3 regions of the Chryseobacterium sp. HR92 genome follow, and region 1 is predicted to be linked to each of the others. Evidence: riboswitches for the same ligand, from Rfam matches in the RefSeq annotation. Region 1 holds a riboswitch; each other region holds the start of a gene.

Region 1 (10,764 bases):
CCAATTTTACCTACAAAACAGATTATTCTTTTCTGTTTCTTACCCATATTTTCAAACCGCCGGTTTTTTTAAGTTAAATTATAGCTATCTAACCACAAAAGCTTATAGCAATTAAAAGTCAAAGATTTTTAAAAAGCTTAAGTGTTCTTATTGCGAATAAAACTTATCACTTAATATAACTTAAGTGTAAGAACTTTTATGCCTTTTGTGGTAAAAAAAGAATGTTTTCACATTCAAAATAACACATTCAAATTGCATTCAACTTAAAAAATCAACAATGAAAATTTATAAATTTTTATCACTATTCTTTATTGCCTTTACTTTATTCTCTTTTGTAGCCTGCGAAAGCAGCAGAGATGATGATCCACAGGATACAACACCTGGAAAACTTCAGATCAAATTTGAAAACGGATTTAATAATGTAGGAGATATTGTTTTGAACCAAACTGTCCAGACTTCTTCCAACGGACAGAAACATAATTTTTCCGCTTTGAAATATATAATCAGTAATGTCACACTGATAGACGAAAACGGAAACGAATTTAAATACAATGAAAACAATCCAGATAAAGGCGCTTTTATTGTAGATCAGGCAGATGCTGTAGCCGGAATTATATACCTTAATCTGGATGGCATCCCGAAAAATAATTATAAAAAAATAAAATTCGGATTGGGAGTGAGCCAGAAAGCGTATTTACTTGGGCAGGACGGACAAGCTGAATTCTGGACAAAAGCCAAGCAGAAAGGAATGACATGGTCATGGGCTGCCGGTTATGTTTTTGTAAAACTTGAAGGTAAATATGGTAATGATGCTCCTTCAAAAGAATTTATGAACCATACCGGAAATATGGGAAATGTTACAGCTAATGAGCAGGCTGATCTATACCGTGAAATCACATTGAATCTTCCTACTACAGCAAGAGTGACAGGGCAAATTCGTCCTTCTGTTCATATTCTGGCAGATCTGAACCAGTTTCTGAGCGGAGATAAAGCACTTACGCTTGCCACAGGCAATGATATGCTGATGGGTTCCAATCAGCACCTGGTAGATGTTACCAATAACCTTACAAAAATGTTTAAAGTAGATCACGTTCACAATGATTAATTTTTTTATTAAGACATTATTGGTGCTGCTTGTATTCATGTTAAGCTGTGTTTCCTGTTCTGATGAGGTGATGCAGCCACTGGAAAAAGATGAAGCATACAATCTGCAGTTTCCTTCTTATTTTCCGGAAATGACTTTTGATAAAACGATGAATCCGGTAACCAAAAATGGAGTAGAACTGGGACGAAAATTATTCTATGAAGGAAGGCTTTCCCGGAACAATACCATTTCATGCGGCTTCTGTCATATCCAGGAAAATGCCTTTACCCATCACGGTCATACTGTAAGTCATGGTGTGGATGACAGAATAGGAATCAGGAATGCTCCACCCATTCAGAACATGGCTTTTTTGAAAAGGTATATGTGGGATGGGGTGATTCATAATTTGAATGAACAACCGATCAGCCCAATTACAGATGTGAATGAAATGGACAGCTCCATACCGGAAGCTATTTCAAAGATAAAAGATGACCAGAAGTATAAAAAACTGTTCAGAGAAGCTTATGGAGATGAAACCATTACAGGAGAAAGAATTCTGAAAGCATTGTCGCAGTTTATGGCTTCACTGATCTCTGCGGATTCAAAATACGACAGATTCAAACAGGGAAAGGAACAGCTGACTTCAGCAGAATCTCAGGGAATAGCTTTGTTTGGACAGAAATGTGCTTCCTGCCATAGCGGAGAACTGTTTACTGATGAAAGCTTCAGAAATACGGGAATGTATTACAATACAGAATTTAAGGATGCGGGACGTTACAGAGTTAGCCTTAATCAGGTAGATTGGATGAAATTCCGTGTTCCGAGTTTAAGAAATGTAGAATATACTGCACCTTATATGCATGATGGAAGATTTTACACCTTAGAGGCGGTACTCAATTTCTACTCGGATCAGGTGGAAGATAATCCCAACCTTGATCCACAATTAAAACAGAATGGTCATGTGGGAATTGCTATGAATAGTCAGGAAAAACAATCAATCATTGCGTTCCTGAAAACATTATCGGATAAAAGTTTTATATCCAATCCAAAATTTGCAGAATAATTTTATAGAAAACATGAAGAAGATTATAGTGATAGTAAGTTTGATCCTGTTTAGTCAGTATCAGGCAAAGATTATTAGAGACAGTGCTTATATTGATCCGAATACCTTTAGCAGATTCGATTTTGATGATGATTGTGATGCGTGCGGCTGTGCAGCAGGAAACGGATCTTCCGGCTTTGAGTCTTTATTGAATCCACAGTTTATCGGAATCAAATACTTTGCTCAGCATTATAAAGCCAAAGAAAATTTATTTGTAAAAGACCTTACCCAGGATCAGTATTTCAATACGCTGCAGCTTTGGGAGAAAATTCCACTGACTAAAAAACTGAGCGTATATGCAAGCCTGCCCTTTCATTTCCATGAAAAGAAAACAATGCAGGGAGATATCAAAATCAATGGAATCGGAGATCTGAACCTAATGGGGATTTACCAGCTGATGAGCTCTAAAGATAATTTCCACCATCTGAGCGGAGGTTTAGGAGTAAAAATACCTTTGGGGAAATTTGATGAAAAAGGAGCGTCCGGTGTTAATCCAAGTTTTCAGTTGGGAACCGGAAGCTGGGATTATCAGGCGGCTTTGAATTATAAATTTCAGAAAAATAAAGTAGCTGTATTGGTTAATACAGATTACACGATCAAAACTGAGAATAAGAAAAATTACCGTTTTGGGAACCAATGGAACTATGCAGCGACGGGATTTTATCAGGTTGCAGGAAATAAAAAATCTATTTTTTCTATAAAAACGGGAGTTCAGGGAGAGGTCTATGCCCAGAATAAACAATTCGATGAAGCCTTGCCCAATACTGCAGGAAGTGCTTTGTACGGAAAACTGGGATTTGAGGCCTCTTATAAAAAGTTGAGTCTGGGAAGTGAACTTATGCTTCCCATGTATACTCATCTGGCAGGAGGAGATATTGAAGCAAAATCAAGATTCAGTGTTTTCCTGAATATTGGAATTTAAGATGGTGCCCTCTATGAAATGATGTTAAAGCTCCTTCGGGAGCTTTAATTGTTTATGAATCATGATTTTAATTGGGGGTTAGGAATAATTCTTTATCTTTGCCGAAATTTGGTGAGCCATAAAAAGCTCTTAAAAGGGAATCCGGTGAAAATCCGGAACAGACCCGCTGCTGTAAGCTCCGCACCAAAGTTTTTGAAGAATATATCCACTGTTTTTTTAATGGGAAGGATTTCAAAAATGGAGTAAGTCAGAAGACCTGCCAGAAAATAATCGTTTGACGCTTTCGTGGAATAAAGCTTAGGACATCAATGATTCTGTGCAGTGACAGCTGTGCTTTGTCGTTGTATTCTTACATCCATTAGCGTCATCATTATCCTAAATGAGCTAATGGCAGCAAAACTAACTACTTCTGCAATTCATAAAGCTGTTTTCACAATACTGGTGATAACATCTCAACTTTTGTCCTCTCAAATCAAGAAAAAAGACAGTGTTCGGGAAGAATCCATCAAGGTGATCAGCCTTTACAAGAAAAATTTCAAAGAAATTCTTCCGGCGCAAACCCTGCAGGGCGAGCAGCTGGAAAGGCTGAACAGTCATTCCGTAGCAGATGCCCTGCGGTATTTTTCCGGAGTGCAGATCAAAGACTATGGAGGATTGGGTGGTTTGAAAACCATTAATATCCGTAGCATGGGAAGCCAGCATGTAGGGGTTTTCTATGATGGAATTCAACTGGGAAATGCCCAAAACGGACTTGTTGACCTGGGAAGATATTCTTTGGACGATCTGGAAGAAATATCATTATACAACGGACAGAAAAGTGAGATTTTTCAACCGGCAAAAGACTTCGGGTCTTCGGGATCTATCTATTTACAGCCAAAAACACCTGTATTTAAAGGAACAAGAAAAACCAATCTCGTTATAAGAGCAAAAAGTGCCTCCATTGATCTTTTTAATCCGTCATTCCGATTGGAACAGAAAATTTCAGACAGAATTTCCGCCAGCTTCAGTGGAGAATTTATGCAGAGTGACGGAATTTACAGATTTCGATATGCCAAGAAATATCCTGACGGCCAGCAGGCTTATGATACCATTGCTAAGAGACAGGATTCAGATATCAAAGCAAAGCGTTTTGAAACGTCTTTCAACGGAATTTTAAATAACGGAAGCTGGAATATCCGTGGTTATGGTTATATTTCAGACCGTGGAATGCCGGCACCTATTGTGAATGGACGTTTCGGAGGAAGAGGAGCGAGACTTTCTGATGAAAATTATTTTGTACAGGCCAATCTGAGAAAAAAACTGTTTCCCAAGTTTGAAACCCAATTGAAAGCAAAATTCGCTTACGATTATACCCATTTTATGGACACAGTTCGTTCGCAATCCATTATTCATACCGATAATACTTATATCCAACGAGAGCTTTATCTTTCCTCATCCAATATCTATTCTATTACTCCCAATTGGGATGTCAGCCTGAGTGGAGATTTTCAGTATAATAATCTGGATGCCAATCTGGATAACTTTTCTTATCCTACACGTTACACCACATTGGTAGCATTGGCAACAACATATCAATGGAACAGGTTCAAAATCCTGGGAAGCCTTTTAGGAACTTTTACTTTTGAAGAAGTAAGAAAAAACAAAAGACCCGGAGACAGCAGAGAGTGGACGCCTGCCGTATTTATGAGCTATCAGCCTGAAAAAATTCCTGAGCTTACCCTCAGAGCTTTCTATAAAAGGATTTTCCGACTTCCAACCTTCAATGATTTATATTATACCAATATCGGCAATACTTACCTGAAACCGGAGTTTACTAATCAGTATGATGTAGGATTTACCTATCAGAAGAATTATAACAACCGTCTCTTTAAGACCTTTTATGCTAAAGTAGACGGTTACTACAACAAAGTACAGGATAAAATTGTAGCAGCTCCAAACGGAAGCATGTTCCGCTGGCTGATGATGAACCTTGGAATGGTTGAAATCATAGGTGCTGACGTGAATGTACAGACAGAATTTCAGCTGGGAAAAGTAATCCTCAGACCGCTGCTTTCTTATACCTATCAAAGTGCAAGAGATATGACTGACCCGGAGGATACTTTTTATCGTAATCAGATTCCCTATACGCCCTGGCATAGCGGGTCTTTCAGTCTGATGGCAGATTATAAAGACTGGAGCTTCAATTACAGCGCGATGTACGTTGGAGAAAGGTATGATGTGAATCAGGACAACATTCAATACAATTATGTACAGCCCTGGTATACTCATGATCTGTCTGTTCAGAAAAAATTCAACTGGGCCAATCATCAATTTAAAGTAAGCCTGGAGATGAATAATATCTTCAATCAATACTATGACGTAGTAATCAATTATCCGATGCCCGGAAGAAACTTTAAACTTATTCTAAACTTCACCCTATGAGAAAACTAAACTTTTATTTTTTATTTCTTGTATTAGCTTTTCTTACTTCATGCCGTACAGATGATATCATTGTCCGCCAGGAAGTGGTAGAAGGACTTCCATCAGAAAATACGGCAATAAAAGGTTTCTATATGCTGAATGAAGGAAATATGGGAAGCAACAAATGTACGCTGGACTTTTTTGATTATACCAAAGGAACCTACTACCGGAATATCTATGCTGAGATTAACCCGAATGTGGTGAAAGAGCTGGGAGATGTAGGAAATGATATTAAAGTCTACGGCAGCAAGCTGTACATCGTTGTCAATGTTTCCAATAAAATTGAAGTATTGGACGCAAAAACAGCAAAGCGTATTACTTCTATTCCTTTGCAAAACTGCAGATATTTGGCCTTCAAAGACGGGAAAGCTTATGCCAGCAGTTATGCCGGTCCTGTAGCAATAAACCCAAAAGCACCAAAAGGAAAAGTAGTGGAAATTGACACAGCTTCTCTTTCCATTCAGCGTGAAGTGGTAGTGGGATATCAGCCTGAAGAAATGGAAATTGTAGGGAATACATTATTTGTGGCCAATTCCGGAGGATATAAAGCTCCCGATTACGATAATACTGTTTCCGTAATTGATCTGAACACTTTCACAGAACTTAAAAAATTAAATGTTGCGATCAATCTTCACCACATTAAAAAAGACAATTATGGTGATCTGTATGTGAGTTCAAGAGGAGATTACTATAATGTTCCTTCCAGTTTATATCTTATAGATGCAGCAACGGGAATGGTTAAAAAAGATTTCCACCTTGCTGTAAGTGAAATGACAATCGTTAATGATAAACTTTATTTCTACGGCAATGAATTCAATTACAATACCCACAGCTATAAAAAGAGTTTTGGAATTATTGATGTGAAAACAGAACAAATCATTGCGAACAGGATTTTCGACAAAGAATACGAAACAGCCATTAAAACACCTTACGGAATTGCTGTAAACCCAATTACAGAAGATATCTACATGACAGATGCCAGAAATTACGTATCCATGGGATTTGTGTACTGCTTTGATAAAAACGGACACTTTAAATGGAAAACAGAGGGCGGAAATATCCCGGCTCACTTCACCTTTTTATACAAATAACCAAACTTTAAGAAATGAACAAAAATACCTTTACTTATTTAAAAACCGGGTTTTTATCATGTCTCCTGATAGGAGTGATAGCCTGTAAACATGATGATGAAGATGAATTTACATTCAACGGTCTTGACGATTCCTATACCATTGAACGGTTAAAGGTTTTGAGTATTCCTACCAATGCTTCAGGTTCAGTTACGTGGAGTATCAATGACTCTATTATCTCTCAAAACTCAGAGCTTGAATTTATCAGTCCCGATGCAGATGCTTATCCTTTAACTCTGAAGATTAACCATAAAGGAAACGAACAGGTTTATCATTCTAAAATAATCGTTACCAAAGAAAAAACACCTTATAGTAAATATATTGCGAAAGTATTAGAATTCCGCCCCGCTGTAGGACAGTTCATGAATGAAATTCCGGAATATTTACCTGGAAATACAGCTGCAAATATGCTTCAGAAAGCAAACGAATCTTTGGTGGGAGGTAATTCTACCATGATCAGCCTGGGAGGATATGGAGGATATGTTGTTTTCGGTTTTGACCATACTATTCCGAACCTGAATGGACGTGATTTTAAAGTACTGGGAAATGCTTTCTTTGGAAATGATGCCGCGGATCAACGTTCAGGATCCTGTGAACCGGGAATTATTATGGTAGCCTATGACAGAAACAAAAACGGAAAACCTGATAATGATGAATGGTATGAAATTGCAGGCAGCGAATATTTCAAAAATACAACCGTAAAAGATTACAGCATCACTTATCATAAGCCTGATGAAAATAAAACACCTGTGGCAGGAACTGAATTCTGGCAAACCGATGTAGAATATATCAAGTGGAATGACAACCTTGGAAACCAGGGCTTTAAAACAAAAAATACTTTTCATGCACAGAGCTACTATCCTTTGTGGTTTACAGATAGTTCTTACGGTTTTTCTGGAACACGCCTGGCGAACAATTTCCATGATCAGAACGGTGACGGATCTTATTGGGTAGGAAAATCATATGATTTCGGATATGCTGATAATGCCCCGAATAATGATGATGCCTCAAATATTGATATTTCCTGGGCGGTAGACAGAAGTGGGAAATACGTAAAACTTCCCGGTGTTGATTTTATGAAAATATATACAGGAGTCAATCAGGAAGCTGGCTGGCTAGGAGAGGTTTCTACAGAAGTTGCAGGAGCCTACGATTTACATTTCAAATAACAATTCAATCTATTTAAATTAATAAAAAATGAAAAAGTTTTATCTTTTTATGATGCTTTTTCTGTTTGCATGCTTATCAAATGCACAGATAAAAGTTCAGGGTGTACCCAGAAATGATATTTCAGGGATCAGCAATCTTAATACGACAACGATCAGTTTTTCTGATATTCAGTATTGGGTGGGATCGGGAGCCAATCAGGCTGCTTTTGTAGTACAATGGAATGACAGTAAAAACCCTGATGCTATGGTTTGGGGATTCAAGTGGGATGGGAATGCTACAGGAGAAGATATGCTTAAAGCTATTGCTAAAGCAGACCACAGATTATACACATTGCTGTATCAAGGAACACAATTTGGATCAGCGGTTGGTGGAATAGGTTTTGATATCAATGGTCAGGGTACCAATGCATTGATCAAAAGTGGAAATACCACTTATCCTTTATATCCGGTAAATGGTTTTGTGAATACTACAGCTTATGATTTTGACAGCTATACCATCGTAGATGCTGCTAATGATCACTGGCAGTCTGGCTGGACGGTTAACGGATATTGGGCTTATTGGGTAAAGAACCCTGCAGATGCAGATTTTGGATATTCCAGTGTTGGAGCTTCTTCACGTGCATTGGAAAACGGTTCATGGGATGTCTGGAACTTTAATCCAGGCTTTAATACTACTCCAATTTCATCTACGCTTACCCCTGTTTCCCCATATGTTGCTTCCAATAATTTTACCAATGGATATTTCATGGTGAACGAAGAATGGTTTGGGCATACCAATGGCTCTGTAAACTTTATTGACAACAATGGACAGATCAATTACCGTGTATACAGTAACGCAAATAATAACCAGGCTTTTGGTGCGACGACCCAATACGGAACAATCTATGGAGATAAATTCTATTTTGTATCCAAGCAGGCTGCCGACGGAGGAGATACTCAGTATACTCCCGGAGGTAGACTGGTTGTAGCCAATGCGCAGACCATGCAGAAAATTGCAGGATTTAATAATATCGGAGGTGGTGATGGAAGATCATTCGTAGGAGTCAATGAACATAAAGGATATATTGGTACTTCTACAGGAATTGTTACTTTCAATATTGATAATTTACAGGTAGGTTCTTTAATTACCGGAACTGGGGGTAGCGGTCAGATTGGAAACATGATCCGTACATCACAATATGTATTTGCCGTGAAGCAAGGGGTAGGAATTTTAGTAATTAATCCTAATACAGATACGGTAGTGAGTACTATTGCCGGTGGTTTCTATTCTGTTGCTCAGGCTAAAGACGGAAGTGTATGGGGAATTCAGGATCAGAAGCTGATCAGCATCAATCCTACTACTTTTGCCACACAGGTTTACAACATTCCAACAACGAAGTACATTGGAGACTGGGGAGCATGGAATGCCGGTAAATTTTCAGCAAGTAATAAAGAGAATGCTTTATACTGGATCAATTCAATCAGCAGCTGGAGCTCAGGAACACAGATTGTAAGATTTGATGTTACAACGAAAACATTTAACGAAAACTTTGCAGCAATTCCGGGGCAGACAGGACAATTTAAGCAAATTCCTTATGGTGCGGCACTTCGTGTAAATCCTGTTACCGGTGAACTTGTTCTGAACACTACAGAAAGCGGATACGGTGCACACTACCAGAAGAACTGGATCCATACTTATAATATGAGCGGAACTCTTACCAGTACAAAAACTTTGAATGATTACTATTGGTTCCCTGCATTGACTGTATTTACCAATAATTCGGCTCCGGTTGTGAGCAGCGTTTTACCTTCACAGGTTACAGCAGGAAATATCACTACGATTGATTTGAAAACAATAGTTTCCGATGCTGATAATATGGCAGTATCTGTGGTGAAATCTATAAAGTCAAACAGTAACCCTACAGTAGTTTCAGCAGTGATTAATGATAGTGATGAGCTGGTGTTGACACCGCTTGTTTCAGGAACTTCTGATATCATGATCAGCTTTAATTCAAATGGTAAATTGGTAGAAAAAACACTTACTGTAAACAGTACTGCTTCAACTTTAGCAACTGCTGAAGTTAAGAAACTTGAATTCAGCATTTATCCGAATCCGGTAACTGATATTCTTACCATTAAAACTCAGGAGAAAATCCAGAGTGTTACTGTTTATGATGCTTCAGGGAGAGTTGTCAATGCACAATTGAACAACGGCCAGATGAATGTAAGTGTGCTTCCAAAAGGGATTTATATTTTAAAAGCTGTAACAGATAAAGCAGTATATCAGCAAAAACTGATCAAAAACTAATACTATTCCAGATAGTAAATCTTGTTAATATAACCCTGACCGAAACTGGTCAGGGTTTTTTTAATGAGATGATGAAACCCTATTGATCATGAAGAATAGTATAAATTATTCGTATAAAAAACCCGGCAAGCTTGAAAAGCTTGCCGGGTTTGATCTGTTACGGATCTTTGTTATTTGATAATTACCTTTTTAGAGTATGTTTTTCCTTCTTTCGTTTGAAGGGTCATAATATATACTCCTTGTGGCTGTTTTGTTTCAAATGTATTCGATGTCAGTTTAGAACGGAATACCTCTTTTCCTGAAGTATTGGTTAGACTAACCTCCGAACCTTGTGCAGAAATATTTTTGTCAAGGGTAAACTGTCCATTCTCACTGTGAGCCATGAAATTGATGTGCGGATCTTTGTACTGATAAGCATAATATACTCTAAGTTCTCCACCAATATTCAATAATCCTGAATTCACATTGATTTTGACACGGTCAAAAGGAATATTCATGGTAAGCTCAATCTCACCTAAGCTTGGATCTCCAGCTCCAATGTTGAGCAGCTTATTGGTAAGATTTTGGTAATCGTTGTTGGAAACATTTCCGTTAAATGTTTCAATCGTTA
Region 2 (10,764 bases), 1.8 Mb from region 1:
CTCTCTTTCCCAATAAGATAAATGTTGATAAGCTCTTGCCTGTTGATATTAATGATATCACTGTTTTTAATCTTGTATTTCTTTTGTAAAGGCTTTCCGTTAAAATAAACTGTATCTGAATCAAGCAGAAGATTCAATTTAGATGATGAAAGACCTAAACATGTCCTGATAACAGTGGAAACTCTTACGTTAAAATCAAAAGAACATTGTATTTGAAACGAAATCATTTCACTGTCCATCCTGATCAGATCTTCAACAGAGATGGTATTGTACAGGATTTCATATTCTACACTTTCCATATCTGCTTCTACATTATTTTTCCGTCTTATTTCCTGTGAGAAAGCATATTCCCAGGCAATTTCCGTATTATTTTCTGAAAATTTATTAAACAGTTCTTTACTGACAGATTCTGTTCTTATTCTTGAAAAAACAGTCATGTTATAGGTGTTGCTGCATTTTATACATCGGTAAATCAACCATATATCAATATTCTTTTTTTGAGCATTCAGTCTGAATTTATCGCTGCAGTAAAACCTGTCGCTGCTACAATGATTGCATTTCTTTTTTAGTAAGGGAGTATTTTTCGCTTTTACCTCCCAAATATGTGTTGTACTCATTACTTATAATCGTGCTTGTTATTCTTTGTTGGATTTTTTCCATATTATTCACGCATTACAAGAAGGTTGATACATCTGAGACTTACCCAAAGACTATTCTTAAGGTATAATTGTAATCTGTATTCAGTCTTTGAAAATCATAATGATAAGACTAAAAACAACAGATATAGCTGCCCTTTGCAGGCAATACAGTAATAATATGATGAAATGAAAACCTGTTTGGGTAGAATTACCCAAACGAAAGAACGATCAGCCTGTGGTTACGAAGACTGATACTAAGCAGTAATAAGTTTAAGTGTTGTTCTCAAAACGACCTATTTACTTGGTTATGATAAAAGTAATCAATTTCAGGGAAGAACAAATCATTTTTTCCTATTAATTCAAAAAAGATAACAAACAGTTTGTATTTCCCATAGAAATCAGTCTCTAAAATGAGCCATACAACAAATAAAAATTGAACCTTACAGCAAACCTGTCTTTTCTGTTTGTGACGAACTTTGTGGTATTAAAATCATCAAAATGAAACAGATTAATAAAATTTACATCAACGGTGAATTTGTTACACCGAATGGAACAGAAACATTTGACCTTATCAACCCTACGACCAATCAAAAAACCGGAGAAGTCGTTCTTGGGAATGAAGAAGATACCCGAATAGCCATCGCCGCAGCGAAGAAAGCTTTTTCAACCTTTTCAAAAACAACAAAAGAAGAACGTATCAGTTTACTTAAAAAACTACATGAAGCTGTGAGCAAACGGGAGGATGAGCTGGTTTCTGTGATGGTAAATGAATATGGAGGAACCCTGCAGTTCTGCAGAATGAGTGTTCAAAATGCCATTTCAGCCTTTACAACAACCATTACGACTTTAGAATCTTATGATTTTGAAAAAACTGTAGGACATTCTAAGGTACGTTTTGAATCTTTGGGAGTGGTAGGAATCATTACTCCATGGAATGCCAGCAACAGTTTCATCTGCAACAAACTGGCTACCGCTATTGCAGCGGGATGTACTGCCGTTATCAAACCAAGTGAAATGAGTGCTGCACAAACCCAGCTGCTTACTGAATGTTTCCATGAAGCCGGTTTACCTGCAGGAATATTCAATATTGTAAACGGATTAGGAAATGTAGTAGGCGCAGAAATTACGCAGCATCCGGACATCGCCAAAATTTCTTTCACTGGGTCCACCCTTACGGGAAAAGCTATTGCCAAAGGAGCCGTAGATACTATGAAAAGAGTAACGCTTGAACTTGGAGGAAAATCACCTAATATCATCCTTGAAGATGCCGATCTGGAAAAAGCTATTCCCATGGCTGTTTTCGGAGCGTATATGAACAACGGACAAGCATGTATCGCTCCTACCCGTCTGCTTGTTCCCAAAAACCGATTGGATAAAGTGAATGAACTGGCTAAAAAAGCTGCAGAACAAGTAAAAGTAGGAAATCCTGATGAAGAAGATACTCTTGTAGGGCCTATGGTAAGCACCAAGCAGTTTGAAAGAGTACAAAGCTACATCCGCCTGGGACAGGAAGAAGGTGCTACTCTGCTTGCAGGTGGTGAAGGAAAGCCGGAAGGTCTTGAAAACGGTAATTTTGTAAAAGCAACCATTTTTACCAATGTCCGTAATGATATGCGTATCGCTCAGGAGGAGATTTTCGGGCCTGTGCTGTCTATTATTCCTTATACTAATGAAGAGGAAGCTGTTTCCATTGCCAATGACACTACTTACGGTCTCGCAGCTTACATCAGTTCTTCCGATAAAGAGCATGCAGAACGTATTGCCGCACAGATTGATGCCGGAAGAATTTGTATCAATGGGTTTTCACATGATCCTTATGCTCCTTTCGGTGGCTTCAAACAAAGCGGTATCGGCCGTGAGTATGGGGTATTCGGATTGGAAGCTTATCTGGAACCTAAAACAATTCTTGCCTGATATTGCAATCCTCAAAGTCTATGAATAGCAGGCTTTGAGGATTTAAACAATATGTAATCCATCAGTGGTACTAAAAAAGTTTTGTAAGTTTGAAAAAAGAATCGATCAAGAAATACCCGTCTGAGCTATGAGCGAAAATAATATTCCTTTACCTATCAATTACTCCTGTCACTTTTCAGAATTCAGGGAAGGAGAACAATTTGCACGGATCCACAGCCTGGGACTGGTGCTTTCCGGGGAAATGGAACTGAATGACGGGATTACAAAAACGATGTTCAAGGAAGGAGAGCTTTATTCCGCAAGGAAAAACCGTCTTTTGAAATTTGCTAAATATCCTCCTAAAAATGGTGAGATAAGAACAGTAACCATCTATTTTGATGAAGCTATTTTACGTGATTTCAGCCGTGAGTATGGATATCAGGCAGAAAAGAAGGACAATACTCCGGCCTTTATAAAACCGGATCAAAAGGCGTTAACTTCTTTTATGTATTCTTTACTGGCTTATGAAGAACTTCCTGCTTCTACAGAACTTCTGCGTCTCAAACAGAAAGAAGCTTTACTTCTGATGCTGAGCAATGATCCGGGCCTTAAAGATATTTTATTTGATTTCTCAGAGCCTTATAAAATAGATATTGAAACATTTATGAACAAAAATTTTCATTTCAATGTCAATGTGGAACGTTTTGCTTATCTAACCGGGAGAAGTCTGTCTGCGTTTAAAAGAGATTTTCAAAAGATTTTTGGTATTCCTCCAAGACAATGGCTGCAGCTTCGACGGCTAAAGGAAGCACATTTTCTGCTTACCCAAAAAGGAAGATCGGTTTCTGATATTTATCTGGATCTCGGGTTTGAAAATTTATCCCATTTCTCCTTTGCATTTAAAAAACAGTTTGGTTATCCACCGAGTTCATTACAGGCAAAATAACCTAAACTTCATCTAAAAAAAAGTATCTGAAAGCGAGAATCACCAGGATGATAACAGCTATTGTAATAATTTTCACTTTCATATCACTTTTCAAACTTTCAGGAACATAGAGCAATGTTTTAAAGGGTTACTATAATAAATCGTGCCATGAATATCATGGCACGATCTGAGAAATTGTATCTAATTATTTTAAACTATTTTAAAGTGCATATTCTACGGAAGCTTCTTTAGCTGCGGCTACCATTGCTATCAAAGCTTTTTCGGTTTCTTCCCAATGCCTTGTTTTCAGTCCGCAGTCGGGATTTACCCAAAGCTGGCTGGCCGGGATCACGTTTTGGGCTTTTCTCAGCAGTTCAATCATTTCTTCTTTTGACGGAACCCTTGGGGAATGAATATCATATACTCCGGGACCAATTTCATTCGGATATCTGAAATTTGCGAAAGCATTCAGCAGCTCCATCTGAGAACGGGAACATTCTATGGTAATCACGTCTGCATCCATATCGGCAATGTTTTCAATAATATCATTGAATTCTGAATAACACATATGGGTATGAATCTGGGTGGCATCTTCCACTCCGCTTGCTGAAATTCTGAAAGCTTCTACGGCCCATTTCAGATAGTTCTGCCAATCTGTTTTTCGTAATGGAAGCCCTTCTCTTATCGCAGGCTCATCAATCTGAATAATTCTGATTCCTGCTTTTTCAAGATCCACAACCTCATCACGGATGGCCAGAGCAATCTGTTTACATGTCTCGGAACGAGGCTGATCATCACGCACAAATGACCATTGTAAAATAGTAACCGGACCCGTAAGCATTCCTTTTACCCATTTTTCAGTCTGGGATTGTGCATATTGAGACCAATATACCGTCATTGGTGTCGGACGGGAAACATCACCGAAGATCACAGGAGGTTTTACACAACGGCTTCCATAGCTCTGTACCCAGCCATTTTTTGTGAATACAAAACCTTCCAGCTGTTCCCCGAAATATTCCACCATATCGTTACGTTCAAATTCCCCGTGAACCAATACATCTATTCCGATGTCTTCCTGCCAGTTAATCGTTCTTTGGGTTTCCTCCTTCAGTAATGTATCATACTGTTCTGCTGTCAGCTCTCCTTTCTTGAATTTTGCTCTCCAGCTTCTTACCTCCGTTGTCTGTGGAAATGATCCGATCGTAGTCGTTGGGAATAAAGGAAGCTGTAGTACTTTCTGCTGTTCTTCTTTACGGATTTTAAAAGTATTTATCCTTTGTGTATCTTTTTCAGTGACAGCATTTGCTCTTTGCTTCACCTCATCATTATGAATAAGCGAGGATGTTTTTCTGCTTGCAATTGCTTTTTTATTTTCTTCAAAAGAAGCAAGAATCTGTTCATTTTCTGTTCCGGATACCAGTTCTTTAAGCGTTACAACTTCTGTCACTTTCTGTTTGGCAAAAGCCAGCCAGTTTTTAATTTCCGGGTTAAGACTGGTTTCAAAATCCAGATCACATGGCGAATGAAGCAATGAAGAGGAAGGAGCAATCAAAATCCTTTCTGATCCTAATTTCTCAATTGCTTTATTGATGAAATATAAAGACTTTTCAAAATCATTTTTCCAGATATTTCTTCCGTCAACCACTCCCAATGAAAGACTTAAACTTTCCGGAACAATATTCAGAATATCGTCTAATTGTTCAGGATTTCTCACAAGATCAATATGTAATACATTTACAGGAAGTGATACAGCAAGTAATCCATTATCATTTAATCCTTCAAAATAAGTGGCCACCATAAATTTCAGTTTCGGGAAACGTTTTCTTATTTCGGCGTACACAAAATGATAGGTTTCTTTTGCTTTCTCCGTTAAATCCAATGCTAAAAAAGGTTCATCAAACTGAATCCACTCTGCGCCCTGCTCCTGAAGTTTAGTTAAGATCTCTATATATACGGGAAGAAGGTTTGCAGCCAGATCCAGTTTATCAAATCCTTCTTCTTTCTCTTTTCCTAATAACAGATAAGAAACCAGTCCGATAATTACAGGTTTTGCATTGATTCCTGCCTGTTTTGCTCCTGCAAATTCATTAAAAATTTTATCTGAGCTCAGTTTAAACTGCTGGTTTTTATAAAACTCGGGAACGATATAATGATAATTGGTATCGAACCATTTTGTCATTTCCATTGCAGTAATATCTAGTCCATCTTTCTGATATCCTCTTGCCATTGCAAAATAAAGATCCAGTTCAGAGTTGTTCTTTTTAAGCACTACTTCATGGTAACGTGCAGGAATCGCCCCTACCACAAGGCTCATGTCCAATACCTGATCATAGTATGAAAAATCATTACAAGGAATAAGATCTATTCCCGCTTCTTTCTGAATGTTCCAGTTTTGGTTACAGATATTTCTGCCTGTATTCAGAAGTTCTTCCAAAAGGATTTTACCTGACCAATATTGCTCGCAGGCTTTTTTGAGTTCTCTTTTGCTACCAATACGCGGATAGCCCAGAATGTGAGTTTGCATTTTTTTACTTTTTAATTAAACTTAATGGTAAAGTCTTTTTAAAATGCTTCGGAATGTTTTAACGGATAAAAATTTCTGGAATCATGATATAACAGATTGTGCATTTCCCATAAAGAAAAAACACATGAATCCGATATATCATCTGTATGACCCAAAAGCTTCAGACCGCGAAAGCATTGTCAATTCAGTAAAGGCAGGTCTCCTGACTTGTAACAGTTTCCGTCATCCTTCCCGATTTTGGCAGTGGATATACAAGGACAGAAACCTTCGGTGTTACTTACAGTTGCGCGACAGCTCGTGATTCTCACACGATTCCCTATTAGTCTACGTTAAGTAAAACCTTTCCTGTTTGATGAAGTATCTCTAAAGAACTGTACTTTTACCTCTAACAATGGTCATCAGTAAAAGTTTTTAATTTTGTGTAAAATTAACAATACAGAATAAACATACAATTAAAGTCAATTAATTAAGCAAAATAAACTTTTAAAAACATTAATAAAAGCATACAATTCTTTAAATTTGACTGTTTTTATAATCTAAAAGAATAATATTCTGTGGAACAACTCGATGATAAGGATGTACAGCTGCTCAGGCTGCTCCAGAAAAATGCAAAACTGACCGTTAAAGAGCTTGCAAAGGAAGTGAACCTCTCTACTTCACCGGTTTTTGAAAGGGTAAAAAGATTGGAACAGGAAGGATTTGTGAAAAGGTATGCGGCTGTTCTTGATGCTGAAAAGCTCAACCGCAGCTTTACGGTTTTCTGTCAGATTAAGCTAAAAATTCACGACAGATCTGTGGGGTATGATTTTGTGAAAGAAATTTTAGAAATTGAAGAAGTTGCGGAATGTTACAATATTTCCGGAGATTTTGATTTCCTTTTGAAAGTTCAGGTACGGGATATGAAACATTACCAGGATTTTGTGTTTAACAAACTTGGATCTGTAGATTCTATCGGGAGTACCCACAGTACGTTTGTCATGGCTGAAGTGAAAAACAATCATGGAATCACCATCTAATAAAAATTGAGAATTAAAAAATTAAGCATGATACCTAACGATTTATTATGTTAAGCCATCCTAGTTTTAATTCTCAATTTTCCATTCCCATTAGCTTCCTTTAAAGTCCGGGTTTCGTTTTTCTATAAATGCCCCAATGCCTTCATTGTGATCTTGTGTTGTAAACAATTCTCCGAATAAGGCGGCTTCCTGCTGTAATCCGTCTGTGATATGCAGTTCAAATCCTGTATTTAAAGATTGTTTCGCTTTTGCCACAGCTACAGGTCCTCTTGCAGCAATTTTTTCTGCCAGTTTTTGGGCTTCGTTCAGTAATTCTTCGGGAGCAAAAACATGATTGACAAAACCAAAATCTTTACAGGCTTCTGCGGAATAAAATTCTCCGGAGAAAACCATTTCTCTTGCTTTGTATAATCCAATAGCTCTTGGAAGACGCTGGGTTCCGCCAAAACAAGGCAATAATCCTAATGTTACTTCAGGGAGTCCAAATTTTGCTTTCCCGCTGGCCAGAATAATATCACAGGATAAAGCGAGTTCACAACCTCCTCCCAATGCAAAACCATTTACAGCGGCTATCACCGCAAAAGGAAGTTCTTCGATCGCATTAAAAGAAGCTTGTGCAGCAATTGAAAAAGTCTCTGCTTCTGCGGGAGTCATTTGCTGCATTGCTTTAATATCCGCCCCTGCAACAAAAGCTTTTTCACCGGAACCTGTAATAATTAACACTCTGATATTTTTATCTGATCTTATCTGGCTGGCAAATGATTTCAGTTCCTGTAAAACCTGTTTATTCAAAGCATTTAATGCCTGCGGACGGTTAATCCTCAGTGTTCCGATGTGCCCGTTTTGTTGATATAGTAATGTTTCGAAAGTCATTTTTAATTGATAGTTGATAGTTGATAGTTGATAGTTGATAGTTGAAAATTATTGAAAAGTGGTCATAGAGAGGTTTTTATCTTCTATTCAAATTTTTAAAGGTCTCTATTTAGAAATTGGATAATACTTGAAAAGTCTGTTTTTCCGTTTCCGGATTCGCTCCACATTCTGTATAAATTCAATGCGGTATTGCCGAGAGGTGTGGATGTTTTGGTTTCCAGTCCGGCTTCTGCAGCAAGACCCAAATCTTTTGTCATCAGGTCTACGGCAAAACCACCGGAATAATTACGGGAAGCCGGAGCATTTTCCATCACTCCCGGATAAGGATTATACACATCTAGAGACCAGTTTTTCCCGGAGCTTTTCTGCATAATTTCGCTTAAAGTCTGAGGGTTAAGACCATGTTTTACGCCCAGATTGATAGCTTCTGAAGTTCCGATCATATGAATGGCCAGCAGCATATTATTACAGATTTTAGCAACCTGTCCCGCTCCGGATTCTCCGGCATGGAATATATTCTGTCCCATACACTTAAGTATCGGTCTGGCTTTTTCATAATCTTCCTGTTTACCACCCACAATAAAGGTTAATGTACCCGCCTGAGCTCCTGCAGTTCCTCCTGAAACGGGGGCATCTATCATTCTGCAGCCTTTTGAAGCAGCAAGTTCAGCAACTGTACGTGCTGTAACCGCATCAATAGTGCTGCTGTCAATCAATAATGTGTTTGGTTTCAGACTGTTTATAAACTCTTCTGAATAAAGGTCAGCTACGTGTTTTCCTGAAGGCAGCATTGAGATCACTACATCAGCATCCTTAGATGCTAATACAGCAGATTCGGCAGCCTGTCCTCCCTCTGACACCAATATTTTTAGAGCTTCTTCCGAAAGGTCAAAACCCACAACATGATGGCCTTTTTTGATCAGGTTAACGGCCATAGGCCCGCCCATATTTCCTAATCCTATGAATGCTATATTTGACATAATTTCTTGATTTAAAGTTTAAGGTTGATAGTTCAATGTTCTCTATTGATGGAAAAATGCTATTATCAGATGTTGAAAAAAGAATGTAAAAACTTCATTTCTAATACTTAGATCTCCATTCTCAGCTTTTCATTTTCCATTTTCAATTCTTTAAAGTAAGAATCTACCCATTCTTCCGTAATGTCATCCAATGTTGCGGGATGCCATTTTGGAGACATATCTTTGTCGACTAATAATGCTCTTACTCCTTCTGCAAAATCAGGGTGGATACAGCACTGGCATGACAGATTCAGTTCAGATTGAAAAACTTCCTCAAGACTTAAACCTTTACCTTGTTTCAGCTGCCTGAAAATAATGTGTGCCGAACTTGGAGATCCGGCTTCAAAGCTTTTCACTCCATTATTCACCCATTCATCTTTATCATTGTGGCTGATCAATATTTTTCTGAAATCTTCCAGAGAGTTGACTTCTTCAAACTGCTTGATAAAAGACTCATGCAATGCTGCCTGAGACTGAGGAATAAGGACTTCTTTTGAAATATTCTCAAGGATATGGGATACGGTTTTATGAGATGTTCCGCTCCAGTCTGCCTGTTGAAGGGCATTGAGAACAGCTTCTTTTGAGGAGGATTCTATATAATAATCTGCAAGTCCTAAAAATTTACAATCTGCTCCATCCAGCCTTGCGCCTGTTAATCCTAAATAGATACCATAGGCAGAAGGCATTTTATTCAAAAACCAGGTTCCCCCTACATCAGGATACAATCCAATTGTAATTTCAGGCATTGCCAGCTTACTTCTTTCAGTAACGATACGGTGTGAAGCACCCACCATCAGACCAATTCCACCTCCCATTACAATTCCGTGTCCCCAAACGATAACAGGTTTTGGGTAAGTATGAATCATATAATCTACCTGGTATTCTTTTGAGAAGAAGTCGAAACAGTCTTGTGGCACTTTTGTACCGTCTGTTGTACGCTGTGCAATAATAGCATCATGTAATTTTCTTACATCACCACCTGCACATAAAGCTTTTTCACCAGCTCCCTGAAGGAATATACAGGCTACTTCACCGGAAGTTTTCCAGTTTTCCAAAACAACTTTCAGTTCTTCTATCATTTCCAATGACAGCGAATTGAGCGTTTTTTCGGAGTTCAGGGTAATAATTCCGACGTTATTTTTTATTTCTGTTATAATTACACTCATGGTATTTAATTAAAAAATGAGGGTTGAGAGTTGAAGATTGTTATTAAAAGTTGTCTAAGTTAAATGCTAAAGATTCTACATTAATGAAAAATCTATTAATCATCTTATTTGTAGAGTAGCTCCTTCTTCAAGGATCTTTCTTGAGATCACGAGTTTCATAATTTCATTGGTTCCTTCCACGACCTGATGTACTCTGGCGTCACGCATCAGCCTTTCAACCGGAAAATCCTGTGTACAGCCATAGCCTCCTAAGATCTGAAGGGCCTCGTTGCATATATTAAAACTCATATCCGTAGCCAGTCTTTTTGCCATGGCACAATAAATAGTGGCATTGGGATCTTTGGAATCAAGTTTAAATGCTGCTAACTGTACCATTTGACGGGCAGCAACCAGCTCTGTCACCATATCTGCAATTTTAAACTGAAGAGACTGAAACTGGGCTAATGATTTCCCGAACTGCTGCCTTTCATGCATATAGCGCTGAGCCTGATTAATTGCTCCCTGCGCAGCTCCTACAGAACAGGTTCCGATGTTGATGCGGCCTCCGTCCAATCCTTTCAGAGCTATTTTAAATCCTTCTCCTAATGAGCCTAAAAGATATTTCTCTTCTACCTCTACATGATCTAAAAATACAAAACGGGTCGGCTGTGTATTCCAGCCCAGCTTTTTTTCTTTTTCTCCAAAACTTATTCCAGGAGTATCTGCATGTA
Region 3 (10,764 bases), 1.8 Mb from region 1:
ATAATATAGGCAGTGCCCGAAATACTTTAAATGACAGCAAATTAAATAATTTAAGTATTAGTGAATTATAAAATACATGATAATGGGACGAAAAAATAGAATAAAAAAATTGATCAGTGCTGTTATTGTTTTGTCACTGAAAGTAACATATGTAAGCGGTCAAATAGGAATAGGAGTATCCAATCCTTCTAATCCTCTTGAAGTTAAGACGGATGCCGGGAATATTATAATTAATAGTTCGGGAAGGGCAGGTGTTATGGTTGCCAATCCCAAGGTAGCTCTGGATTTGCGTGGTGGAACCAATAGTTCTGTTGCTATTGGAAATACAGCGAAGACTGCTGCTCAAGCCGGGGCTGGAGCATTACGATATATTGCAAGTCCTGCCATTGGGGTAAAAGGATATTTAGAATTTTCCGACGGTTCAAATTGGGTCAGTTTTTTTCCTAAAGGGAAGCCGCGTATTATAGTAATGGCAAGTAAAACAACTCAGGATACCTATGTATTTGAAAGTGCTGCTCCCTCAGAAATAGGAACCAAATCCGGCGTAGTTCAAAGAAGATCTTCTTATTTAACGAACTGGACTGAAAAATTAGACTCTGATTCAGGAGTTCCAACCTCAAATTTCGACCCGGCTACAGGTGAATTTACAGCACCGCGTGATGGCGTTTATTTTGCAACTTTTACATTTGCATTACAATCCAGCCAGGTTAATACCGGGGCCAATAATCAAACTGAAGCAATTTGGGAAGTGAGAGATTCTGCCGGCACCATTACACAAAGAATCAAAACAAATAATGGATATGCTTCTGATACCGGAGCAAGTCCCAATGCAGTACCCGTAGGTTCAGCCTGTACAGTAAGTGTATACCTGAATAAAGGCAGCAAATTAAGACCTTTTACATGGATTACAGTAGCATTTGATGGTACAATCAGCCAATTCGATGTCTCAGGAAGTGGGGCTTACAATGCGCTTACAATAGTTGAACAGTAAAGATATTTCAATAGGTTTGAACAATCTAATTGTAATTTTTAAGTCTCCCAATCTGATTGAGGAGACTTTTTTGAATGAAGAATAAATTTACATTAAAAATATAGTCTTGAAAAAAAAAGACATAGAGAATTTAAAATAGAAACCTGCAATTCATACGAATTACAGGTCTTTATTTTGGAGAATACAATGTTTTAGCTTAATATCTCACATGGTGCTATGCAAATCACCCAGGGACATCTCTTTATTCCCGGAGGAGGACAGCATGCTTCGGAACAGCTCATTGCTCCGCCATTAATACTCTTCAACTGATCTCTTGAAATTTTTTTAGAATTTTTCATAGCCAGATAATTAAATTAAAACTTAAGGCTGGTTTCCACCACCACATCCGTCATATGGCATGCATTGCCACTTTCCGCCGATTAAACAAATCTGTCCGCCTCTGCAGTCAATACCACCCTTAATTGTTTTCAATTCCTGTCTTTCGATTTTCTTTAAATTTTTCATAATATTTTAGGTTTAGTTCTATCCGAAATTAATAAATTTTTATCAATTTTTGTTGAATTATTGTGAAAATATTTATCTTCAATCGCGCTATTATTTTATATTTTACCTTAAACTTTCTGAAATTGTGTAAAATCTGATATGTTTAAAAGTGCGAAAACACCCTATTAAACAGAATGTATAAGAACTGATTTCGTTTAAGAAAAATCTTGTCTTGTGACAAGTGGAATTTCATAATGACTTGCTAATTTTGGTTAAAAGTTTAACTACCAAATCCGACAATATTATGAAAAGTGTATTCAAATTCTCAACCCTGAAGTCATTACTGATTTTTACTGTTATCGCTATTGCATCACAGGTTTACGGGCAAAAAGTGAAACCATCTGAAAGTGGCTATGCACCTGTTAATGGTATCAAAGTTTACTACGAGGTCTATGGCAAAGGAAAGCCCATTGTATTGCTGCATGGTGCCTTCATGACGATTGATATGAATTGGGGCGAGTTGATCCCGGAACTGTCAAAAAACAGAAAAGTAATCGCTGTTGAATTACAGGGACATGGACATACTCCGTTTTCAGAACGGAAATTATCACATACTGATCTGGCGAATGATGTGACAAAGGTCATGGACTATCTTAAAATTGATAAGGCAGATATAGCAGGATATAGCTTTGGCGGGGCAATCGCTTATCAGCTGGCAATACAGAGCCCGCAAAGACTGAATAAGCTGGTCATTATTTCTTCAACTTATAAAAATAGCGGCTGGCTGCCTGAAGTTAATAGTGCATTTAAAGGGATGAAACCTGAGCTCTTCATGAACAGCCCTATGCATACCGCTTATGATGCCGTAGCGCCCGATAAAACAAAATGGACAAAATTTCTGGAGCAGATGATAGCTACTGCCGGACAACCATTCGACCTGGGTGATGATAATATTTCTAAAATTTCAGCGCCTGTTTTAATTATTGCTGGAGATAATGATGGTTTAGATAAAACCGAGCTGGCAAAAACTTATAAATTATTAGGCGGTGGAGTGTCTGCAGATATGGGGCCTATGCCCAAATCCCAACTGGCAATTGTTCCGGGGCAAAGCCATGTCAGCCTGATGATGCAAACCGCAACAATTCTGAATTACCTGAATAGTTTTTTACAATAATCAGATAGAATATCATTTATAAAATTGAATATAATGAGAAAAATAATTGTCTTATCAATGATTACAATGGATGGTGTTATGCAGGCACCTGGCGGCCCTGAAGAAGATACATCCGGAAATTTTAAATATGGCGGATGGACTGTATCATATGGTGATGAACTTTTCGGTGAAATCATGCAGGAAGAAATGAAACAGACTGATTATCTCCTTGGAAGAAAAACATTTGATATTTTTTCATCGTACTGGCCTCAGCATGCTGAATTTTGGCCGGGAATCAATGAAGGAAACAAGTATGTTCTGTCTCAAACCATGGAACATTCGGATTGGAAGAATACCTTTTTTCTCAAAAACCTGGATGATATCCGGAAACTTAAACAATCGGAAGGTGCTGATATTCAGATTTGGGGCAGTAGCGAACTGATTCATCTGTTGTTGAAACATGATCTTGTAGATGAACTTCGCCTAAAAATATATCCGTTGATCCTTGGCCGAGGGAAAAAGCTGTTTGATGATAATTCGGTTCCGGCTGCTTTTGTTCTGACGGAAAGCCATGTAACATCAAAAGGAGTCATTATAGCGAATTACAGACGTTCCGGAGAAATTGTAACAGGGAATGTTGAAGTGTAAATAATGTCTTAATTAATTTTATTTTTTACAACTGTTAAACCTACAATATGGATACAAAATTTGAAGCAGGAATAAATATTGCCATAAAAATTCCAAAAAATAAATATGAAAAAACGGTAGCTTTTTACAGGGATATTTTACATCTGAATGTTGAAGAAAAACCGATTAATAATCCAACTGTTTCCAGAACCCATGAGGTAAAATTCGGGAATAATATCATCTGGTTAGACTGTGTAGATAATTACACCCATTCTGAAACCTGGTTACAGCTGACGGTTCCTGATGTAGAAAAAGCTACAGAATACCTCCAATCGAACGGAGTAGAAACCTGTGATGAGATTGAAGAGCTTCCTGAAAATATGCACTGGATTACAGATCCTGCTGGCACCGTGTTTAATGTACAAGAAAGAAAATAGCAAAAGACAGAAAGAAGGTGTGGAAAATTGCTTAAAATGTGGTTTTAATCAAAATTTTAATACCTTTAACTTTCAAATCATTAAAATTTTAAACAATCCATGAAGACGAAACCACTAACTTTCATCTTAACCCTCTTTTTTCAGCTGATAAGTATCACTGCATTTTCACAGAAAACAGCAGTTCTCAACTCCTTATTGGATAAAAATACAGAATTTATTTTTCCACAAACTCCCGATAAAATCTCAAAAGCATTGAATGTGAAAACTATGTTTTATGAAGATGCCAATGAGGAAAAATATGCAAAATGGCCTACAAAAACAGGTTTGGAGTTGTACTGCAGCTTGGGAGGAAATAATGCTGTTAATGAAATGTTTTTTACCATTTCAGAGAATAAACCTGTAGTGGTAGAAGGGCTTCCATTTGGCCTTATTATGAATAAAAGCACACTGCAGGACAGCAAAACTAAGTTCAGTAAATACAATGCTAAAACGCAGAAACTTGATGCAGGCAGTGAATTTCCAGGAGGTTCAAAACTGGTTTTTAAGAAAGGGAAACATTATGCAACCTTGCTTTTTGACCATAAAAATCTGCTGAAATTTTTAAGTCTTACTACAGGACTGATTGATCCGGCCGCAAATTAATTTTAACAGAATCTCAAATACTATAAAATCCGTCACTTTTTGGCGGATTTTTTCAATGTATTGAATGATACCCGGCTGTATAAAATGATCCATTCCAAAAAAAGTACTGAAACTCCTCTGATTACAAAGCAACACAGTTGCTTTCAGAAAATGGATTGAAGAATAAAGATTAAAATTTCTGGCTAAAAAAGATATAAAAAAGATCATTTAATATCAAAAGATAAAGATCCACTATCCTTAAAAAAACAATTCAAAAAAACACTTTAATCACAGGATGAAAAACAATAGTAAATAAGCGGTTTCTTTAAACTTGTTTGATTTTTTCGTCTCATATCTTAGGGATTTAGTAACAAAAAACAAGCATAATCATCTAAATTATAATGCCTATTGGATGAAAAGTGTATTTTTAATAACAACAAAATCAATGGGTTATAGATAAATAGTTATTGTTTGCATAAAATATCTTTCACGTTTTTATAAAATACCTATATTTACCACCAAGGAGTTCTTAACATCTTCTTTATCAACCGAAACTGGTTACACTTAGCTGTGTCTTAAAAGGGAATCGTGTGCAAATCACGAACTGTCGCGCAACTGTAAGTAACATCAAGGTTTTTATCAAATAAAGGTCCACTGTATACCTGGTTATATGGGAAGGGCGATAAAAACTGTTACAAGTCAGGAGACCTGCCTATTTCGAATTGACGATGCTTTCGCGGTCTGAAGCTTATAGTCAGGTATGATACGATATGGATAACAGTGGGATCAATATATTTTGTCAGCTCATGTTATTTTTGTGATGCAAATAAGTAGTGGGGTAGTATGCTCTTTCATTATCGTGTATTCATCGTATTTTCCTTTTCCATATTTTTCTTTCTTACAAACATTGTGAAGTTTGCCAGGAACTTTTTATGAAGATTTAATCAATATAAAAAGTTAAAAAATGTACCCATTCGATTTCGATTATTTATGCAGAAGCAGCAGACTTGGAAATAAACAGGCTTGCATGGAGATAATGATTCCGAATTCCGGATTACAAAAAACGATTAACATCAATCAGCTTCCTTTTGATCTCCTTTTTACCATCACATGGAATGATGGTGGCTGCTGTTGTGCCTGTTCATGGTCTTCTGTAAACAAATTTCAACTAAACAATAAATATTATAATGACTACAAGTGAAAGTTTGAAGTCTCCCGGCATGAAATTCCGGGAGGCCATGCGAAAAGAAAGTCCGCTTCAGATTGTTGGTACCATTAATGCCAATCATGCGTTATTAGCACAGCAGACAGGTTTCAATGCAATTTACCTTTCAGGAGGTGGTGTTGCTGCCGGTTCTTTGGGGGTTCCTGATTTAGGAATTACCACGCTGGAAGATGTATTGATAGATGTTCAGCGTATCACGAATGTCTGCGAAGTACCATTAATGGTAGATGTTGACACCGGATTTGGGCCTTCAGCATTCAATGTTGCAAGAACCGTAAAGTCACTGATTAAAGCCGGGGCTGCGGCTCTGCATATTGAAGATCAGGTAGGAGCAAAACGCTGTGGACACCGACCGGGAAAAGAAGTGGTAACCAAAGAAGAAATGGTAGACAGATTGAAAGCTGCGGCAGATGCCCGTACCGATGAAAATTTTGTAATTGGTGCCCGTACAGATGCATTTGCCAATGAAGGATTAGAAAAAACACTGGAAAGAGCGGTCGCTTACAAGGAAGCGGGAGCAGATTTCATTTTTGCAGAAGCCGTTCCTGACTTAAGCTTTTATCACAAATTTGTTGAAGCTACGGGAATTCCGGTGCTGGCCAATATTACCGAATTCGGGATGATAAAAATGTACACGGTGGAGGAGTTAAAAAATGCAGGTGTAGAACTGATTCTTTATCCGCTATCGGCTTTCCGTGCTGCCAATAAAGCTGCCCAGAATGTATATGAACATCTTCGCAAAGAAGGAACCCAGGCCAATGTCTTAGATACCATGCAAACCAGGGAAGAGCTCTACCAAAGCATTGGATATTACGACTACGAACAAAAATTAGACAACCTTTTTAAACAAAATAATTGATAATGTCAAATAACAGTGAACCCACATTTAAACCTAAAAAAAGCGTTGCGCTTTCAGGGGTAGCAGCAGGTAATACTGCGCTTTGCAGTGTCGGAAAAAGTGGAAACGATCTCCATTACAGAGGATATGATATTCTGGATCTGGCAGAGAAAGCACAGTTTGAAGAAGTAGCCTATCTTTTGATCTATGGCCAGCTGCCTACCGGAGCACAATTGAAAAACTATAAAGCTAAGCTGAAATCTTTGAGAGGACTGCCTCATTCTGTGAGAAATATCCTTAAGAGTATTCCTGCTGCAGCCCATCCAATGGATGTCATGCGTTCTATGGTTTCTGCTATCGGAAGTATTCAGCCGGAAAAAGATGACCATAATATGGCGGGAGCAAGAGATATTGCAGACAAATTACTGGCATCTTTCAGCTCAGGTCTTTTATATTGGTACCATTATACCCATAATGGAAAAGAAATTGATGTAGAAACTGATGATGATACAATAGGAGGGCATTTCCTTCACCTGTTACACGGGAAGAAACCCGCAGAGTCATGGGTAAAAGCAATGGAAATTTCGTTAAACCTTTATGCAGAACATGAATTTAATGCCTCAACATTTACGAGCCGTGTGATTGCAGGAACAGGATCTGACATTTACTCTGCCATTACCGGAGCCATTGGTGCCTTAAGAGGACCAAAACATGGAGGTGCTAATGAAGTTGCTTTTGAAATCCAGAGCCGTTATAATTCTCCGGATGAAGCTGAAAGTGATATTCGCCAGCGCATTGCCAATAAAGAAGTGATTATCGGATTCGGGCATCCGGTGTATACCATTTCAGATCCGAGAAATGTAGTCATTAAAAAAGTGGCTAAAGAACTTTCCGAAGAAGCAGGAGATATGCTGCTGTATGATATTGCTGAAAGACTGGAAACGATCATGTGGGAAGAAAAGAAAATGTTCCCGAATCTGGACTGGTTCTCCGCTGTTTCTTATCATCTGATGGGAGTTCCTACTCTGATGTTCACCCCCTTATTTGTTATTTCAAGAGTGACAGGATGGAGTGCTCACATCATAGAACAGAGACAGGATGGAAAGATTATCCGCCCAAGTGCCAACTATACAGGGCCCGAAAACAAAGAATTTGTATCCATTAACGACCGAAAATAATGGAACATAGAATGTGGAAATGAAAAAGGAATAATTCATTTTCAATTTTCAATTTTCCACTTTTAACTTTTATTTAATTAAATTTTTCAACGATAAAAAAATGAGTTCACACATCTCAAACGAAAGACCACAACCCGATCAGGTATTAGCAGACATTGCAGACTATGTCTTAAACTACGAAATTAAAAATGACTTGGCATGGAAGACTGCTCATTACTGTCTTCTGGATACGATCGGCTGTGGTCTGGAAGCATTAACTTATCCTGCATGTACGAAACTTTTAGGACCTGTGGTAAAAGGAACGGTAGTTCCTAACGGAGCAAAAGTACCGGGTACTCAGTTCCAGTTGGATCCGATTCAGGCAGCGTTCAATATTGGAGCTATCATCCGTTGGCTGGATTTCAATGATACATGGCTGGCTGCAGAATGGGGACACCCTTCTGATAATCTTGGAGGAATTTTAGCCACTGCAGACTGGTTATCCAGAACAAATATTGCAGATGGAAAAGCACCTTTAAAAATGAAACAGGTCCTGGAAGCAATGATTATGGCTCACGAAATCCAGGGGGTAATGGCATTGGAAAATTCATTCAATAAAGTAGGGCTGGATCACGTTGTATTGGTAAAGCTCGCTTCTACAGCTGTAGTAGGAAAGCTGATCGGATTAAACCGTGATGAAATTATCAATGCCGTATCACTGGCTTTTGTGGACGGACAGTCTTTAAGAACTTACCGCCACGCTCCCAATACAGGTTCCCGCAAATCGTGGGCTGCAGGAGATGCTACATCAAGGGCTGTACGTCTTGCCCTGATTGCACAAACAGGAGAAATGGGCTATCCATCTGTATTGACTGCAAAAACATGGGGATTCTACGATGTCTCCTTCAAAGGGAATGAATTCAAATTCCAAAGAGAATATAGTTCTTACGTAATGGAAAATGTTCTTTTTAAAATTTCCTTCCCTGCTGAATTTCACTCGCAGACCGCAGTAGAAGCAGCAATGACATTACATGCAACTTTAAGAGACCTTGGAAAAACAACAAATGATATCAAAAAAATTACCATCCGTACCCACGAAGCTGCTATTAGAATTATTGATAAAAAAGGACCTTTAAATAATCCTGCCGACCGTGACCACTGCATCCAATATATGGTGGCTGTACCATTGATCTATGGAAGACTGACAGCTGCCGATTATGAAGATAACATCGCTTCAGATCCAAGAATTGATGTACTTCGTGACAAAATTGAATGTGTGGAAGATATTCAGTTTACAGCAGATTATCACGATCCGGAAAAACGTTCTATTGCAAATGCGATGACAGTAGAACTTAATGACGGAACTGTTTTAGACGAAATAGTGGTAGAATATCCTATTGGCCACAAACGCAGAAGAGACGAAGGTATTCCTGAACTGATCAAGAAATATAAAGTGAACCTTGCCCGTATTTTCCCGGAAAAACAACAGAGAACGATTCTTGAAAATTCATTGGAATATGACACATTAGCCAATCTTAACGTCAATGAATTCGTAGATCTTTTAGTTATTTAAAATCAATAAGAAAATGGAGAATTGAATATCAAAACGTTTTTAATGAATAGTCGATATTTTTTTGAAAATAATCAATTCTCCATTCTCATTTTTATGATCATAACTTTCAGTTCTCCATTTTTAATTTAAAAACTATGTCACAAAAAATAAAAATATTAATCAATGGAAATTTTACAGAAAGTAAAACAAAAAACTATCTTCCTGTAGAAAATCCTGCTTCACAGGAGATCCTTGCAGAAGTTCCTCTCACAGAATTATCTGAAATAGATGAAGCTATTGAAGCAGCTGCGGAAGCCTTCAAAATATGGAAAGAAGTTGCCACTCCGGAAAGAGCAAGACTATTCCTGAGATACCAGCACCTTTTAAAAGAACATCAAAAAGAAATTGCTGAAATTCTCTCTAAGGAAAATGGAAAAACCTTTGCAGATGCTATGGGAGATGTATGGCGCGGTATAGAAGTCGTGGAACATGCCTGTAATATTCCGACTCTGATGATGGGGGAAACAGTAGAAAACGTAGCAAGAGGGGTAGATACTTACAGTTACATTCAGCCTCTTGGTGTCTGTGCAGGAATTACTCCTTTCAACTTTCCGGCTATGATTCCTTTATGGATGTTTCCTATGGCGATAGCATGTGGTAATACCTTTATTTTAAAACCTTCTGAGCAGACTCCTATGACTTCCATGAAAATGGCAGAGCTGTTTTTGCAGGCAGGCTTTCCTAAAGGCGTTTTAAATATTGTTCACGGTACCAAAGATCAGGTAGATCATATTCTGAATCATACTGACATCAGAGCTATTTCATTTGTAGGTTCTGTACCGGTTGCAGAACATGTTTACCGTACCGGAACTGATAATCTGAAAAGAGTTCAGGCCTTTGGCGGTGCCAAAAATCATATGGTGGTCATGCCGGATGCCAATAAAGGACAGGTGATCAATAATCTGGTAGGAGCTTCCTGTGGTGCGGCAGGGCAGCGTTGTATGGCGATCAGTGTGGCCGTATTGGTAGGAGAGGCACAAAACTGGGTAGAAGATATTAAAACTGCTTTAAGCACAATCAGACCAGGAGTTTGGTCTGATGAATCTGCTGCATTTGGCCCGTTGATCAATAAGCAATCTAAGGAAAAAGTGGTAAGGCTGATCAAAAGTGCCTATGATCAGGGTGCAGAAGTTCTGCTGGATGGGAGCAGCTGTACTGTAGAAGGCTATGAAAACGGATATTTTGTAGGGCCTACCTTATTTAGCAATGTATCTGTGGATATGGACATCTACAAAGAGGAAATTTTTGGGCCTGCATTGCTGTTATTAAAGGCAGAAACATTAGATGAGGCGATTAGAATCATTAATGAAAACCCATATGGAAACGGAACCTCTATTTTTACCAACTCAGGAGCTGCTGCAAGAAAATTCCAGCATGAAATTGAAGTCGGGCAGATTGGAGTTAACCTTCCGATTCCTGTTCCGCTGCCGTTTTTCTCTTTTACAGGATGGCGAAAATCATTCTTTGGCGATCTGCATTCTTACGGAAAACAAGGCGTTCGTTTCTATACCGAAACCAAGACCATTACTGCCCGTTGGTTTGAAGAAGATGTACCGGGAGGAAATGTGAATATGACCATCAGCTTAAAATAAGGGAGGCAATCATTAAAAAGGACTTTAC

What was found. A riboswitch is a leader RNA that binds a small molecule or an ion and turns the genes downstream of it on or off. The one in region 1 is predicted to bind cobalamin.
Region 2: linked by a shared signal. The riboswitch ahead of metE (5-methyltetrahydropteroyltriglutamate--homocysteine S-methyltransferase) and the one ahead of SFA27_RS21190 (TonB-dependent receptor plug domain-containing protein) in region 1 are both predicted to bind cobalamin.
Region 3: linked by a shared signal. The riboswitch ahead of SFA27_RS13130 (hypothetical protein) and the one ahead of SFA27_RS21190 (TonB-dependent receptor plug domain-containing protein) in region 1 are both predicted to bind cobalamin.

What each region holds. Positions count from the first base shown of each region.
Region 1 covers NZ_CP139139.1:4,657,999-4,668,762, reverse strand. The annotation lists gene SFA27_RS21210 (hypothetical protein) at 1-77, shown strand, start outside; gene SFA27_RS21205 (MbnP family protein) at 278-1,105, shown strand; gene SFA27_RS21200 (cytochrome-c peroxidase) at 1,098-2,147, shown strand; gene SFA27_RS21195 (transporter) at 2,161-3,108, shown strand; cobalamin riboswitch at 3,201-3,387, shown strand; gene SFA27_RS21190 (TonB-dependent receptor plug domain-containing protein) at 3,496-5,529, shown strand; gene SFA27_RS21185 (YncE family protein) at 5,526-6,659, shown strand; gene SFA27_RS21180 (hypothetical protein) at 6,674-7,867, shown strand; gene SFA27_RS21175 (DUF5074 domain-containing protein) at 7,896-10,154, shown strand; gene SFA27_RS21170 (T9SS type A sorting domain-containing protein) at 10,325-10,764, opposite strand, start outside.
Region 2 covers NZ_CP139139.1:2,881,889-2,892,652, forward strand. The annotation lists gene SFA27_RS13065 (DUF1062 domain-containing protein) at 1-617, opposite strand, end outside; gene SFA27_RS13070 (aldehyde dehydrogenase family protein) at 1,137-2,552, shown strand; gene SFA27_RS13075 (AraC family transcriptional regulator) at 2,680-3,477, shown strand; gene metE (5-methyltetrahydropteroyltriglutamate--homocysteine S-methyltransferase) at 3,677-5,980, opposite strand; cobalamin riboswitch at 6,155-6,339, opposite strand; gene SFA27_RS13085 (Lrp/AsnC family transcriptional regulator) at 6,535-6,996, shown strand; gene SFA27_RS13090 (enoyl-CoA hydratase/isomerase family protein) at 7,087-7,869, opposite strand; gene mmsB (3-hydroxyisobutyrate dehydrogenase) at 7,965-8,849, opposite strand; gene SFA27_RS13100 (enoyl-CoA hydratase/isomerase family protein) at 8,957-10,054, opposite strand; gene SFA27_RS13105 (acyl-CoA dehydrogenase family protein) at 10,154-10,764, opposite strand, start outside.
Region 3 covers NZ_CP139139.1:2,893,278-2,904,041, reverse strand. The annotation lists gene SFA27_RS13165 (hypothetical protein) at 1-71, shown strand, start outside; gene SFA27_RS13160 (hypothetical protein) at 83-991, shown strand; gene SFA27_RS13155 (bacteriocin-like protein) at 1,352-1,495, opposite strand; gene SFA27_RS13150 (alpha/beta fold hydrolase) at 1,779-2,648, shown strand; gene SFA27_RS13145 (dihydrofolate reductase family protein) at 2,682-3,275, shown strand; gene SFA27_RS13140 (VOC family protein) at 3,323-3,691, shown strand; gene SFA27_RS13135 (hypothetical protein) at 3,791-4,333, shown strand; cobalamin riboswitch at 4,851-5,043, shown strand; gene SFA27_RS13130 (hypothetical protein) at 5,277-5,513, shown strand; gene prpB (methylisocitrate lyase) at 5,500-6,396, shown strand; gene prpC (2-methylcitrate synthase) at 6,399-7,553, shown strand; gene SFA27_RS13115 (bifunctional 2-methylcitrate dehydratase/aconitate hydratase) at 7,654-9,105, shown strand; gene SFA27_RS13110 (CoA-acylating methylmalonate-semialdehyde dehydrogenase) at 9,240-10,736, shown strand.